Regions from separate parts of the Micromonospora sp. DT41 genome, predicted to be linked through region 1. Evidence: predicted binding sites of a transcription regulator. Region 1 holds the regulator's gene; each other region holds the start of a gene.

Region 1 (4,818 bases):
TTGGGCGGAGGGGCCAGCCGTGAGGGGTACGCCGACACTGTGCTCGCCGAGTTGGCGCTCGCCGCCCGGGTGCTCGGCGACAGCCCGCCGCCCCGCGTCGACACGGTCTTCGTCGGCGGCGGCACGCCAACCCTGCTGCCCGCCGACGACCTGGCCCGCATCCTGGACGGCATCGACAGCACCTGGGGGCTGGCCGCCGACGCCGAGGTGACCACCGAGGCGAACCCCGAATCGGTCACCCCGGAATCGTTGAAGCTGCTGCGCAACGCCGGCTACACCCGGATCTCGCTGGGCATGCAGTCCGCCTCCCCGGGCGTGCTGGCGATCCTGGACCGCAAACACAGCGCCGGCAGGGCGACCGCCGCCGCCCTGGAAGCGCGCGACGCCGGTTTCGAGCACGTCAACCTGGACCTGATCTACGGCACGCCGGGGGAACGGGCCGAGGACTTCGCCGCCTCGCTGGAACAGGTCGTGGCCGCCGGGGTGGACCACGTCAGCGCGTACGCCCTGATCGTGGAGGACGGCACCCGACTGGCCGCCCGGATGCGACGCGGCGAGCTGGCGTACCCCAGTGACGACGTGGCCGCGGACCGCTACCTGGCAGCGGAGGCAGCCCTCGACGCGGCCGGCCTGTCCTGGTACGAGGTGTCCAACTGGGCCCGCACCGACGACGCCCGGTGCCGGCACAACCTGCTGTACTGGACCGGCGCGGACTGGTGGGGGCTCGGGCCCGGAGCGCACAGCCACGTCGGCGGGGTGCGTTGGTGGAACGTGAAGCACCCCACGACGTACGCCCAGCGGCTGGCCGCAGGCGCGTCACCGGGTCTGGCCCGTGAGGTGCTCACCGCCGACGAGGCGCACATGGAGGACGTGATGCTGCGACTGCGGCTGGCAAGCGGCCTGCCGCTGGCGGTGCTTGACGTCGCCGGCCGGGCCGGCGCCGATCGGGCGCTCGCCGACGGCCTGCTGGCCGCCGACGACTACGCGGCCGGGCGGGCGGTGCTCACCCTGCGCGGCCGGTTGCTCGCCGACGCCGTGGTCCGCGACCTGCTGCCCTGAACCGACGCGCCGCCCCCGACCGGCGACGTGCGCCGGACCGGCCGGGGGAGCGGCCGGCCCGGGTCACTTGATGAAGGTGGCCGACATCGGGTAGCGGTAGGACGCGCCCTCGTTGGCCTTCATGCCGGCGATGATTCCGAACAGGATCTGGATCACCACTACCGCGACGCTGGGCAGGAAGAGCAGGCACCAGCTCACGAAGAGCAGCACGAACGCGATGATCGACCAGAGGATCTGGAAGTTGAGCGCGGCCAGGGCCTGCGCCCGCACGGTCGGCGACTGGTTGCCGCGGACCAGGTAGGCGATGAGCGGGGCCACGAAGCCCAGCGGACCGAAGCTGATCAGCGCGCCGGCGGCGCCGCCGAAGTGCGCGACAAGCGCCCAGGTCTTGTCCTCGTTGTTGGCGTAGCCGCCGCCGGGGCCGCCGTAGGCGCCGCCCGTCGGATAGCCGCCAGTGGGGCCACCCGGCGGGTAGCCACCGGGCGGGGGATAGCCGCCACCTGGGGGGTAGTCGCCCGGCGGGGGATATCCACCAGGCGGAGGGTAGCCACCTGACGGCGGTTGGTCACCGGTGGGCGGCGGATACCCGCCGGCCGGGGGATAGCCGCCCGAGCCAGGTGCCCCGGACAGTGGTGCGGTGGGTGGCTCGGCCGAGTAGGGCGAGCCTGCCGGTGAGGTCGGCTCCGGCGGGTAGCCGCCAGGGTCTCCCGCACCGGGTGGGCGAGGTGGTTCAGTCATGGTGTCACGGTAGGGGTGGTTGGCAACGCCACACCAGAGCGACACCGCCGAGCCCGACCCGGCTGAACGGGCAACGAGGAACGAACAGCGGCGACCTTGATCATCGCGTCGGCGGGCGCGCCGACGTAGACTGGCACTCGTTACAGTCGAGTGCCAAGCGGCCCGCCGGCCCCGTTCGGGTCGGTGGCCGACGTGCGACAGGAGGTGCGGAGGATGGGTCTGGACGACCGGAAGCTCGCCGTGCTCCGCGCCATCGTCGAGGACTACGTCTCCACCCAGGAGCCGGTCGGCAGCAAGGCGCTTGTCGAGCGTCACCAGCTCGGTGTCTCCCCGGCCACGGTCCGCAACGACATGGCCGTGCTGGAGGAAGAGGGCTACATCCGGCAGCCGCACACAAGCGCCGGCCGGGTGCCCACCGACCGCGGCTACCGGCTCTTCGTCGACAGGCTGTCCCGCGTCAAGCCGCTCAGCCCGGCCGAGCGCAGGGCCATCGAGCGGTTCCTGGTGGGTGCTGTCGACCTCGACGACGTGGTGCACCGCACAGTCCGGCTGCTCGCCCAGCTGACCCGCCAGGTGGCCGTCGTGCAGTACCCGAGCCTGGCCCGCTCCTCGGTGCGGCACCTGGAACTGGTGCCGATCTCCACCACCCGACTCATGCTTGTCATGATCGCCGACACCGGCCGTGTCGAGCAGCGGCTGGTGGAGCTGCCCGGCCCGGTGCCCGCCGACGACGTCACCGACCTGCGCCGCATGATCAACGAGAAGCTCGCCGGCGAGCGGCTGTCCGACACCCCGCCGCTGGTGCAGGCGCTGGTCGAGGAGGTGCCGGCCACGCTGCGCCCGGCCATGACCACACTCGCCTCCGTCCTGCTGGAGACGCTCGTCGAACGGCACGAGGAACGCATCGCGCTGGCCGGCACCGCAAACCTCACCCGGGGCGGCCTGCTCGACTTCCAGGGCTCACTGAGGCCGATCCTCGAAGCCCTGGAAGAGGAGGTCGTGCTGCTCAAGCTCATCGGCGAGACCGAGCCGAGCACGACCCGGGTGCTGATCGGCGACGAGAACGAGTTCGACAACCTGCGCGCCGCCTCGGTGGTGAGCACCGGATACGGCCCGGGCAGCACAATTGTCGGCGGCCTCGGGGTGCTGGGGCCGACCCGGATGGACTACCCCGGCACCATCGCCACGGTGCGCGCCGTGGCACGCTACGTGGGCGAGCTGCTGGCCCAGAACTGACAAGTCAGGGCCGACGGCCGGCTGCGGCCGCCGGTCGGCGCAACGCGAGACGAACATGAGGACACGGAACGCAGTGGCCAGGGACTACTACGGCATCCTCGGTGTCAGCCGGGAAGCCTCCGATGATGAGATCAAGCGCGCCTACCGCAAGTTGGCGCGCCAGTTCCACCCGGACGTCAATCCGGACCCGGAGGCTCAGGAGAAGTTCAAGGACATCAACGCCGCGTACGAGGTCCTCTCGGACGACCGCAAGCGGCAGATCGTCGACCTGGGCGGCGACCCGCTCGCCCCGGGCGGCGGTGGCGCCGGCGGTCCGGGCGGCCCGGGCGGGGCCGGCCCGTTCGTCGGATTCCAGGACATCATGGACGCGTTCTTCGGCGGCGCGGCGGGCGGCGCCCGTGGCCCCCGCCCACGGACCCGTCCGGGCTCCGACGCGATCCTGCGACTCGAACTGGACCTGCACGAGACGGCGTTCGGCGTCGAGGCCCCGATCACCGTCGACACGGCTGTGCTCTGCACCACCTGCTCGGGCGCCGGCACGGCAGCCGGCACCCACCTGGCCACCTGTGAGGCGTGCGCCGGTCGGGGCGAGGTGCAGTCGGTGCAGCGCACCTTCCTCGGCCAGGTGGTGTCGGCCCGCCCGTGCACCGTCTGCCAGGGCTACGGCACCACGATCCCGCACCCCTGCCCCACCTGCGCCGGCGACGGCCGGGTGCGTACCCGACGCTCGCTGACCGTCAAGATCCCGGCCGGCGTCGAGGACGGCATGCGGATCCGCCTCGCCCAGCAGGGGGAGGTCGGCCCGGGTGGCGGCACCGCCGGCGACCTCTACGTCGAGATCCACGAGAGGCCCCACGACGTCTACTCGCGCAAGGGTGACGACCTGCACTGCCGGGTCACCGTGCCGATGACCGCCGCGGCGCTGGGCACCCGCCTCACCATCAAGACCCTCGACAGCGAGGAGACCGTCGACGTCAAGGCCGGCACCCAGCCGGCCAGCACGCTGCGGCTGCGCGCCCGAGGTGTGCCGCACCTGCGCGGCACCGGCAGGGGCGACCTGTACGTGCACCTCGACGTCCGGACGCCGACCAAGCTCGACCCGGACCAGGAGCGGATGCTTCGCGACTTCGCCAAGACCCGTGGCGAGGAGGTCGCCGAGCTGACCAAGCAGGGCGGCTTCTTCTCCCGGATGCGCGACGCGTTCAACGGGCACGCCTGAGGTGTCCGCGCCGCTGTTCCTGGTCGAGGCGCTGCCCACCGGCGACGCGTTGATCCTGGACGGCCCGGAGGGGCACCACGCCGCCACGGTGCAGCGGCTGCGTGTCGGCGAGGAGTTGCTGCTCGCCGACGGCCGGGGCGGCACGGCCGCCGCCGTGGTCACCGCCGTCGGCAGGGGCGCCCTGGAGGTCACCATCACCTCCCGGGGGTACGCGGACGCGCCCGTACCCCGGCTGGTGACAGTGCAGGGCATCGCCAAGGGCGACCGGGGCGAGCTGGCCGTGCAGGCGATGACCGAGGTCGGGGTGGACGAGATCGTGCCCTGGGCGGCGTCCCGCTCGGTCACCCAGTGGCGCGGCGACCGGGGCGTACGCGCCCGGGAGAAGTGGGTGGCCACCGCGCGGGAGGCTGCCAAGCAGGCACGCCGACCCTGGCTGCCGGTCGTGGCCGGGGCGCCTGACGAGTCCACAGCGACGGTGGCCCGCCGGATCGCCGGTGCCGCCGCCGGGTTCGTCCTGCACGAGGAGGCCGAGGAACGGCTCTCGACCGCCGACCTGCCAAGCATCG
Region 2 (4,818 bases), on a different contig from region 1:
CGAACTGCCCGACCAACTGCCGTTCGACAGGCTCGACTACGGCGACGCCGAGCAGCTTGCCGAGATGACCACCGACGACGCGTCGGCGGTGGAGTCACACGAGATGGTGGACGCGCCGATCCAGTTGCCTCCGCCGTACGACCAGGCGAAGAAACGGCGCAACCAGCGGCCACTGCCCACCTGACGACAAAAGGGCCACACGACGAACGGGGCGGACCGCATCAGCGGCCCGCCCCGTTCGGTGTGTCGGAACTGGACTCAGAAGTCCATCTCCCCGCCACCCGGGCCAGCCGGGGCAGCCGGGGTCTTCTCCGGCTTGTCCGCGACGACGGCCTCGGTGGTGAGGAACAGCGCGGCGATCGACGACGCGTTCTGCAGCGCCGAGCGCGTCACCTTGGCCGGGTCGATGATGCCCGCGGCCAGCAGGTCGACGTACTCGCCGTTGGCGGCGTTGAGGCCGTGACCCGCTTCGAGGTTACGGACCTTCTCCACCACGACGCCGCCCTCAAGGCCGGCGTTGACGGCGATCTGCCGCAGCGGGGCGTCCAGCGCGACCTTGACGATGTTGGCACCGGTCGCCTCGTCGCCGACCAGGTCCAGCTTGTCGAAGGCGGTCTTGCCGGCCTGCACCAGCGCGACGCCACCACCCGGGACGATGCCCTCCTCGACGGCGGCCTTCGCGTTGCGAACGGCGTCCTCGATGCGGTGCTTGCGCTCCTTGAGCTCGACCTCGGTGGCCGCGCCGACCTTGATCACCGCGACGCCACCGGCCAGCTTGGCCAGCCGCTCCTGCAGCTTCTCGCGGTCGTAGTCGGAGTCGCTCTTGTCGATCTCGGCACGGATCTGGTTGACCCGGCCCTGGATCTGCTCGGCGTCACCGGCACCGTCGACGATGGTGGTCTCGTCCTTGGTCACCACGACCTTGCGGGCGCGGCCCAGCATGTCGAGGCCGACGGCGTCCAGCTTGAGGCCGACCTCCTCGCTGATGACCTGGCCACCGGTGAGGATGGCGATGTCGGCGAGCATGGCCTTGCGGCGGTCACCGAAGCCCGGCGCCTTGACGGCGACCGACTTGAAGGTGCCCCGGACCTTGTTGACGACCAGGGTGGCCAGGGCCTCGCCCTCGATGTCCTCGGCGATGATCAGCAGCGGCTTGCCGGACTGCATGACCTTCTCCAGGATCGGGAGCAGGTCCTTGACCGACGAGATCTTGCTGTTGACGATCAGGAGGTAGGGGTCGTCGAAGACGGCCTCCATGCGCTCCGGGTCGGTCATGAAGTAGGCCGAGATGTAGCCCTTGTCGAAGCGCATGCCCTCGGTGAGCTCAAGCTCCAGCCCGAAGGTGTTGCTCTCCTCGACGGTGATGACGCCTTCCTTGCCGACCTTGTCCATCGCCTCGGCGATGATCTCGCCGACGGTGCTGTCACCGGCGGAGATGGAGGCGGTGGAGGCGATCTGCTCCTTGGTCTCGACGTCCTTGGCGAGCTTGGACAGCTCCTCCGAGACGCTCGCGACAGCAGCCTCGATGCCCCGCTTCAGGGCCATCGGGTTGGCGCCAGCGGCCACGTTGCGCAGACCCTCGCGAACCAGGGCCTGGGCCAGGACGGTCGCCGTCGTCGTGCCGTCACCGGCAACGTCGTCGGTCTTCTTGGCGACCTCCTTGACCAGCTCGGCGCCGATCTTCTCGTACGGGTCCTCGAGCTCGATCTCCTTGGCGATGCTCACACCATCGTTGGTGATGGTGGGGGCGCCCCACTTCTTCTCGAGCACCACGTTGCGGCCCTTGGGGCCGAGGGTCACCTTCACGGCGTCGGCGAGCTGGTTCATGCCTCGCTCGAGGCCGCGGCGAGCCTCTTCGTCGAACGCGATCATCTTGGCCATACGGCGTTGTCCTCCTGGACACTCACGGGCCACCCGAGATGTGTGCCCCGGATGGGCCGCCTGGTGTACGCACCTTGGGACGTCGCCACCTGGCGACGACGACGTCCTTCGGCCGGGCCGGATAGCCCGCGACGACCGGCCATGTGCCGCTCCGGTGTCTCCACACCGGTGCGACCTGGCCCCACCGTCCCGACCATTGGCACTCACAGTGTGCGAGTGCCAATGCCTTTTTTAGCACTCTCACCTGCCGAGTGCAAGCACGATGGGGCCGCTCAGCCGAGTTCCGCAGCCAGTCCGGCGCTGTTCACCGGCCCCTCATGGGCCCGCTGCTCGGTGTACGTGACCAGCAGGCCGGCCAGCTGGACGAGGTAGGCCGGCAGGGCCAGGACCGAGGTGACCACGATCACGGCCACCACGCCCACAGCGGAGCCCGGCGCGCCGAGCGGATCCGTACCGAACGGGACGGTGCCCACCGACTCCAGGGCGCCGGAGATCAAGCTGATGACGAGCACCACGCCGCCCACCAGCGCCACACGGCCGAGCATCATCCCGAACCGGTCGTGGAACATCCGGAACGACCGGCCGATCGGGTTGTGCCGTTCGAAGAGGTAGACCGGGCCGGCCATGCTCAGCGCGAACGCCAGATAGATGCCCGGCAGTACGCAGAGACAGATACCCACGCCGACGAGCAGGCCCATCACCAGCGTCCAGCCCCACAGGCCGAGCGCCCGGCGTACGCCGTACCGCAGCGCCCCGTCGAGGCTGGCCGGCCTGCCCGCGGCCTGCTGGGTGATCACCCAACTGCCTGCGGCCCACCCGACGGCCTGCACCGCACCGATGAGCAGGCTGCCGACGATCAGCACCACGACGAAGGTCAACAGCTCGGCACCGAAGTTGTCCGGCAGCCCGGCCACCGGGTCGACGGGCTGCGTATCCCACTTTGCCGTCGGGTCCAGGGCCAGCGAGATGATCGCCAGGACGGCCGCGGGCAGCACCTGGGTGAGCAGGAGAATCGGCACCAACTGCCGCCAGCCTCGCCGCAGTGCGCCGTTGAACCGGTCGAGCCAGCCCGGCAAACCGGCACCGGGCGGCGTGACAAGCGGGTCGTTGGGGTCGAGGCCGGGCGGGTACCAGCCGACCTGCGGCCCCGGGTACCAGTGCTGACCGCCGTAGGGACCAGCGCCGGGCGGGTAGCCGCCGGTGGGCGGGAAGACCCAGCCCTGCGGGGGCGGACCGGCCTGCGGGTCACCCCAGCCCTGCGGCGGCGGACCGGCCTGCTGACCCCAGCCGGCCTGCGGGTCACCCCAGCCCGGCGGCGGACCACCCGGCTGACCCCACCCACCCTGCGGGGCACCCCACCCTGGCGGCGGGCCGGCGGGCAGTTGACCTGCCTGCTGGCCCCAGCCACCCTGGGCGGCGTCCCATCCGGGCTGCTGACCGGGGTACGGGCCGGACGCGGGCGTCGCGCCGGGCGGAAGCGGATCGGACGGACCCTGCTCCCCCGGCCCGATCGGCGGGTTGGACGGGGGCGGCTGGTCGGTCATGAACCCTCCTCAGCAATGGCTGGAACGGTTCACGATCTTCCCGGGTGGGCTTCGCCGGCGCAGCCCCGACCCGCCGACGACCGGACACGATTCGGCTACCGGCCGGGCGGATGGGTGCGGGGCTGCGCTCAGGCGACGACGCGTACGTGCTCGGCCTGCGGACCCTTCTGACCCTGGGCGATCTCGAACTCCACCCGCTGACCGTCGTCCAGCGCCTTGTAGCCGTCCATCTCGATCGCGGAGAAGTGGACGAACACGTCCTGACCGCCGTCGACGGCGATGAAGCCGTAGCCCTTTTCGGCGTTGAACCACTTCACGGTGCCCTGTGCCACGGTGCACTTCCTCACTCTGCGGCGTTGCCTGGCCCCGGCGCACGGCAGGGCCGGACGCCTCCGGCCACCGCTTCAGCGATCGACGACGGCCGCTGAAGAGGGTGACCGAAATCGCACGCTACACGAGGAGTGACAGCCGCGCACGACCACAAATCGGGCATATTCCTGACCCTCCCCTCAGCACACCTGGCTGCGGCGACAACCCTGTCTTGATTTACGCCCGTCGTTGTCCACGTGGCCCGCTGCCGACCCTGATCATCCACCGCCTGGGATGCGCGTGGCCTTGTCCAGGATCCGGGTGGGAGCGGGTCGGGCGCGGCCCGGAGAACGTCTTCTGCCCCTGTGGTAGGCATGCAGACATGACCACCGACACCGACTCGGCCGCCGTTCGACAGGCGAAGATCCGTCGGGTCCGGCCGGAGGACGCCGCCCGGATGCGGGCCCTGCGCCTGGAGATGCTCGCCGACGCGCCGTTGGCCTTCCTGGAGACCCTGGCGGAAGCGGCGGCCCGGCCGCACGCCGAGTACGCGGCCCGGATCGCGTACACCTCGATCGGGTCCGACACCGCGCAGTTCGTCGCCGACCCGGGCGGTCGGCTGGTCGGGCACGCCGGTGGCACCGTGGCGCCGCGCGAGGCCGACCTGACAGTCATCTACGCGGTCTACGTCACGCCGACCTGGCGGGGCAGCGGCCTGCTCGGCGATCTGATCGACGAGGTGGCGGCCTGGTCGCTGGCCTGCGGTCGGCCGGAGTTGATGCTTGAGGTGGTGGTCGGCAACGACCGCGCCTGTCGCGCCTATCAGCGGCTGGGCTTCAAGGACACCGGCGTACGCGTGCCCCACCCCACGATCCCGGCGCTGAACGAACTACAGATGCGCCGCCCTGCCTAACTGCCACTGCAAAACCATGCTGATCCGCCTAAAGCCGGCGGCGCCCCAGCAAGAGTGCCCACAAAGGGTTTCCGGGGCAGCCCGACCCGCGCAGGGATCAAGCCTGACCGCCCGGAGCGGGTCGGGCTGCCCCGGAAACCCCAAACAGCAAGAACAATCAGACGTGACGCC
Region 3 (4,818 bases), on a different contig from region 1:
GCGATGGTCTGGAAGGCGGACTTGTCGTTCTGCGCGTTCTGGATGTCGTACTGGACGCCGGCGGCCTCGAACGCTTCCTTGAGGAACTTGCGGTCCGCGGTCTCCCAGCGGACGGAGGACTTGCTGTCCGGGAGGATCACGCCGATCTTGGGAGTCTTGGCGGAGCTGGCCTGGCCGCCGGAGTCGTCGTCGCCACAGGCGGTCAAGCCGCCGGTCGCGAGCAGGCCCACGGCGGCGATGGTGAGGATCCCCTTACGCATGTGCAGGGTCCTTTCGGAAGGTGGGGGAGGTGTAGTTTGTTGTGCCCGGCAACGTATTGCGCGGCGCGCCGAGTCCACAAGACCGCGTAGGTGCAGAGTTTGTTGATAGCGATAACAATTCAGCAACGCGACTGTTACTCATCGCTCATCCACCGGACGTCGACCGTCATGAAAGCCCTCAGTGGGCTTGCAACGCCGCGGTGCGGGCCTCGGTCAGAGCCACCAGGTCAGCCGCCGCCAGCTCCAGTTGCAGACCGCGCCTACCAGCGGAGACGTAGATCGTCGGCAGGTCCAGTGCGGACTCGTCAAGCACTGTGGGCAGGCGCCGACGCTGCCCGAGCGGGCTGATGCCACCCCGTACGTAGCCGGTGGCCCGCTCAGCGACCGCCCGGTCGGCGAGCGTCGCCCGCTTGCCGCCGGCCGCCGCCGCGAGGGCCTTGAGGTCCAGTTCTCCGGTGACCGGAACGACTGCCACCGTGAGCGCGCCGTCGACCTCGGTCACCAACGACTTGAACACCCGCTCCGGTGCCACACCGAGCGCCGCCGCCACCAGCGCGCCGTAGTTCGGCGCGTCCGGAGACACCCGGTACGGATGGATGCGATGCGCGACGCCATGCTTTACCAGCAGTGCCGTCGCCGGAGTGCCCTGTCCCGCCACGCCTGAGAACCTAGTCGACAGGCCGGCAGACGAGCACTGTCGGCGACCCGGCGACCCGGGTCAGCACCAGGCTCGCCGCCTGGTCGCCGGCCAGCCGCAGGTCCTTGCGGAGCTGCTCCGGGGTGAGCGCCGAGCCCCGCTTGAGGATCTCCACCCGCCCCACCCCGCGGTCGCGCAGCAGTGCCCGCAGGCGCTTGAGCGAGAACGGCAGCACGTCGGTGACCTCCAGGCAGCGCGCGTACGGGGTGCGGGTCGGCTGGTCGGCGTAGAGGTAGGCGATGCTCGGATCGCCGAGGGTGGCGTCCAGCTCACCGGCCAGCTCGGCGACGAGGTGCGCGCGTACCACCGCCGCGTCCGGGTCGTACAGGTAGCGGCGTGGCGGCCCGACCGGGGCCTCGACGGCACCCGAGCCGGTGAGTTCGTGGCGGCGGTACCCGGCGCCCTCCTGCCGGTGGACTGTGGCGCGGCGGGGCTCCCGGGCCAGTTCGCCGCACCAGAGCGCGGCCTCGACGAGGTCACCGTCCACGCTCACCCACTCCGCCTCGGCTCCGGGCGGGATGAGCGCGTGGTCCAACCCCGGTGCCACCTTCACCACAGTGCGGGGCACCCGTTCGGCAAGCCCTGTCACGAAGTCCCACGGTGGTGAGTAGGCGCGCGGGTCGAAGATCCGCCGGCCGGTGCCGGCCCGACGTCGGGCCGGGTCGCAGAAGACGCCGTCGACCCGGGAGACGTCGAATGCTGTGGCGTCGCCGCACTCGACCGTGAAGCGCTCGGCCAGCCCTGCCGCTGCGGCGTTGGCGGCTGCCATCTCGGCGGTCACCGGGTCGGCTTCCACCCCGTACACCCGGATGCCGGCGCGGGCGGCGGCGAGCGCGTCGGCGCCGAGGCCGCAGCCCAGGTCGGCAAGCGCGCGGACGCCGGCCGCGTGCAGCCGTTCGGCGCGGCGGTCCGCGACGACCCGGCGGGTGGCCTGCTCCAGCCCGGCGCGGGTGAGGAACATCCCGGCGGCGGCCGGGCCGAACTTGCCGACCGCCCGGTGGCGCAGCTCCGCCTGGGTGAGCGCCGCCGCGGCGAGCGCGGGTGGCACCCCTGCCGATCGTAGGGCCGACGCCGCCGCCAGCGGGTCGCCGCCGGCCAGCCCGGCCGCCGCCGCGAGCGCGGCCGACCCCTCGGGGGTACGCAGCGCGGCCAGCTGATCGAGATCCACCCGAGCATTGTCCCGACCAGCGGCAGGGGCGGCCGGTCCGGGTTGATTACCGACGTCGGCTCGCCGAGATTGTGGCGACACGACAGGCCGCGCGTTGGCACTCTCCTTGACGGAGTGCCAGCCACGGAATAACCTGCGATTAGCACTCTCACCCCGAGGGTGCCAGCTTCCGGGTCTCGCGACCCGGGTGCGCAACGCCAGGCGGACCGGCACCCGCGACGACGGCCCCGCCCGGTGGCATGTGGCAAATGACGCTGGTCGGCCCCGCCGACCGGTAACGAATCCAGTACCCCAGGAGGGTATGCCCGTGACTACCGCGACCAAGGTTGCGATCAAGCCGCTCGAGGACCGCATCGTGGTCCAGGCGAACGAGGCTGAGACCACCACGGCGTCGGGCATCGTGATCCCCGACACCGCCAAGGAGAAGCCGCAGGAGGGCACCGTCCTCGCTGTGGGCCCGGGGCGCGTCGACGACAACGGCAACCGGGTTCCGGTTGACGTGCAGGTCGGCGACACCGTCCTCTACTCGAAGTACGGCGGCACCGAGGTCAAGTACGCCGGCGAAGAGTACCTGGTGCTCTCCGCCCGCGACGTCCTCGCGGTCATCGAGAAGTAAGCAACCGATCAGTGTCGTTGCCCCGGTCCGGCTCGCCGGGCCGGGGCAACGTCGCTTCGAAGGGACATTCATGGCGAAGATCCTGAGCTTCTCGGACGACGCCCGACACCTGCTGGAGCACGGTGTCAACGCCCTCGCTGACGCGGTCAAGGTCACCCTCGGCCCGCGCGGGCGCAACGTCGTCCTGGACAAGAAATTTGGTGCGCCGACGATCACCAACGATGGTGTGACCATCGCCAAGGAGATCGAGCTCACCAACCCCTACGAGAACCTCGGCGCGCAGCTGGTCAAGGAGGTGGCGACCAAGACCAACGACGTCGCCGGCGACGGGACCACCACCGCGACCGTGCTGGCGCAGGCGATGGTCCGTGAGGGCCTGCGCAACGTGACCGCCGGCACCAACCCGGCCGGCCTCAAGCGGGGCGTCGACGCGGCGGCCACCAAGATCTCCGAGGCGCTGCTCGGCCGTGCCGTCGAGGTCGCCGACCAGAAGGCGATCGCGAACGTCGCCACGATCTCCGCGCAGGACTCCACGATCGGCGAGCTCATCGCCGAGGCGATGGAGCGGGTCGGCCGCGACGGCGTCATCACCGTCGAAGAGGGCTCGATGCTCACCACCGAGCTGGAGGTGACCGAGGGTCTCCAGTTCGACAAGGGCTTCATCTCGCCCAACTTCGTCACCGACCTGGAGGGCCAGGAGTCCGTCCTCGAGGACGCCTACATCCTGGTCACCACGCAGAAGATCTCCGCGATCGAGGAGCTGCTGCCGCTGCTGGAGAAGGTCCTCCAGAACAGCAAGCCGCTGCTGATCATCGCCGAGGACGTGGAGGGCCAGGCGCTCTCCACCCTCGTGGTCAACTCGCTGCGCAAGACCCTCAAGGTCTGCGCTGTGAAGGCCCCGGGCTTCGGTGACCGGCGCAAGGCGCTGCTCCAGGACATCGCCATCTCCACCGGCGCCGAACTGGTCGCCCCGGAGCTGGGCTACAAGATCGACCAGGTTGGCCTTGAGGTGCTGGGCACCGCTCGGCGCGTGGTGGTCGACAAGGAGAACACCACGATCGTCGACGGCGGCGGCCAGAAGGCCGACGTCGAGGACCGGGTGTCCCAGATCCGCAAGGAGATCGAGGCCTCCGACTCCGACTGGGACCGGGAGAAGCTGGCCGAGCGGCTCGCGAAGCTCTCCGGCGGCGTGGCCGTGATCAAGGTGGGCGCGGCGACCGAGGTCGAGATGAAGGAGCGCAAGCACCGCATCGAGGACGCCATCGCGGCGACCAAGGCTGCGGTCGAGGAGGGCACCGTGCCCGGCGGCGGCGCCGCCCTGGTGCAGATCCTCCCGGTGCTCGACGACGACCTGGGCTTCACCGGTGACGAGAAGGTCGGCGTCTCGATCGTGCGCAAGGCGCTCGTCGAGCCGCTGCGCTGGATCGCTCAGAACGCCGGCCACGACGGCTACGTCGTGACCCAGAAGGTCGCCGAGATGAAGTGGGGCCACGGCCTCGACGCCGCCACCGGCGAGTACGGCGACCTGGTCAAGGCCGGCATCATCGACCCGGTGAAGGTGACCCGCAACGCGGTCACCAACGCCGCCTCGATCGCCGGCCTGCTGCTCACCACGGAGAGCCTCGTGGTGGACAAGCCGGAGCAGGCCGAGCCGGCCGCCGCCGGTGGGCACGGCCACGGCCACGGTCACCAGCACGGCCCGGGCTTCTGACCCGATAGCGTCACCCTTTCCGGGGCACACCGTCCACGACGGTGTGCCCCGGCTTGTTCCCGAGATATCCATCGAGGGCCGCCACGGTTGGCAGCCCGGCGAGTCGACCGCGCACACTGGGTCGATGAGCACGACGTCACGGCGGTACGCCGCGCTGGCCGGAGTCACCGCCGCCGCCGTCGCCATCGGAGTCGCCGAACCGGTGGCCGTCCTGACCGGCCCTCGGTCGGCGCCGCTGGTAGCGGTCGGCGGGGTGGTCGTCGACGCCGTTCCCGAGCCGCTGAAGCAATTCGCCATCGACGTCTTCGGCACCGCCGACAAGATCGCCCTGCTGGTCGGCACGGCAGTGCTGCTGGGCGGGTTCGC

Evidence for each region. Region 1 encodes HrcA, which represses chaperone genes, less so after heat shock. Its sites were predicted from a motif close to GGTTNGCACNCTCNNNNNGAGNGTGCNAACC; they were not measured.
Region 2: groL (chaperonin GroEL) is a predicted target of HrcA. The motif match lies at 2,076-2,106, and genes of this name have one in related genera.
Region 3: groES (co-chaperone GroES) is a predicted target of HrcA. The motif match lies at 2,263-2,293, and genes of this name have one in related genera.

What each region holds. Positions count from the first base shown of each region.
Region 1 is NZ_JBNCKU010000019.1:44,347-49,164, reverse strand. Features, by position in the region: gene hemW (radical SAM family heme chaperone HemW) at 1-1,059, shown strand, start outside; gene ACLQ23_RS27180 (DUF4870 domain-containing protein) at 1,123-1,797, opposite strand; gene hrcA (heat-inducible transcriptional repressor HrcA) at 2,011-3,033, shown strand; gene dnaJ (molecular chaperone DnaJ) at 3,107-4,252, shown strand; gene ACLQ23_RS27165 (16S rRNA (uracil(1498)-N(3))-methyltransferase) at 4,254-4,818, shown strand, end outside.
Region 2 is NZ_JBNCKU010000003.1:254,930-259,747, reverse strand. Features, by position in the region: gene ACLQ23_RS07555 (hypothetical protein) at 1-184, shown strand, start outside; gene groL (chaperonin GroEL) at 259-1,881, opposite strand; gene ACLQ23_RS07545 (hypothetical protein) at 2,154-3,425, opposite strand; gene ACLQ23_RS07540 (cold-shock protein) at 3,554-3,757, opposite strand; gene ACLQ23_RS07535 (GNAT family N-acetyltransferase) at 4,117-4,647, shown strand; gene paaN (phenylacetic acid degradation protein PaaN) at 4,805-4,818, opposite strand, start outside.
Region 3 is NZ_JBNCKU010000007.1:110,892-115,709, forward strand. Features, by position in the region: gene ACLQ23_RS15470 (sugar ABC transporter substrate-binding protein) at 1-260, opposite strand, end outside; gene ybaK (Cys-tRNA(Pro) deacylase) at 439-918, opposite strand; gene ACLQ23_RS15480 (THUMP-like domain-containing protein) at 929-2,125, opposite strand; gene groES (co-chaperone GroES) at 2,427-2,741, shown strand; gene groL (chaperonin GroEL) at 2,812-4,452, shown strand; gene ACLQ23_RS15495 (molybdopterin-dependent oxidoreductase) at 4,577-4,818, shown strand, end outside.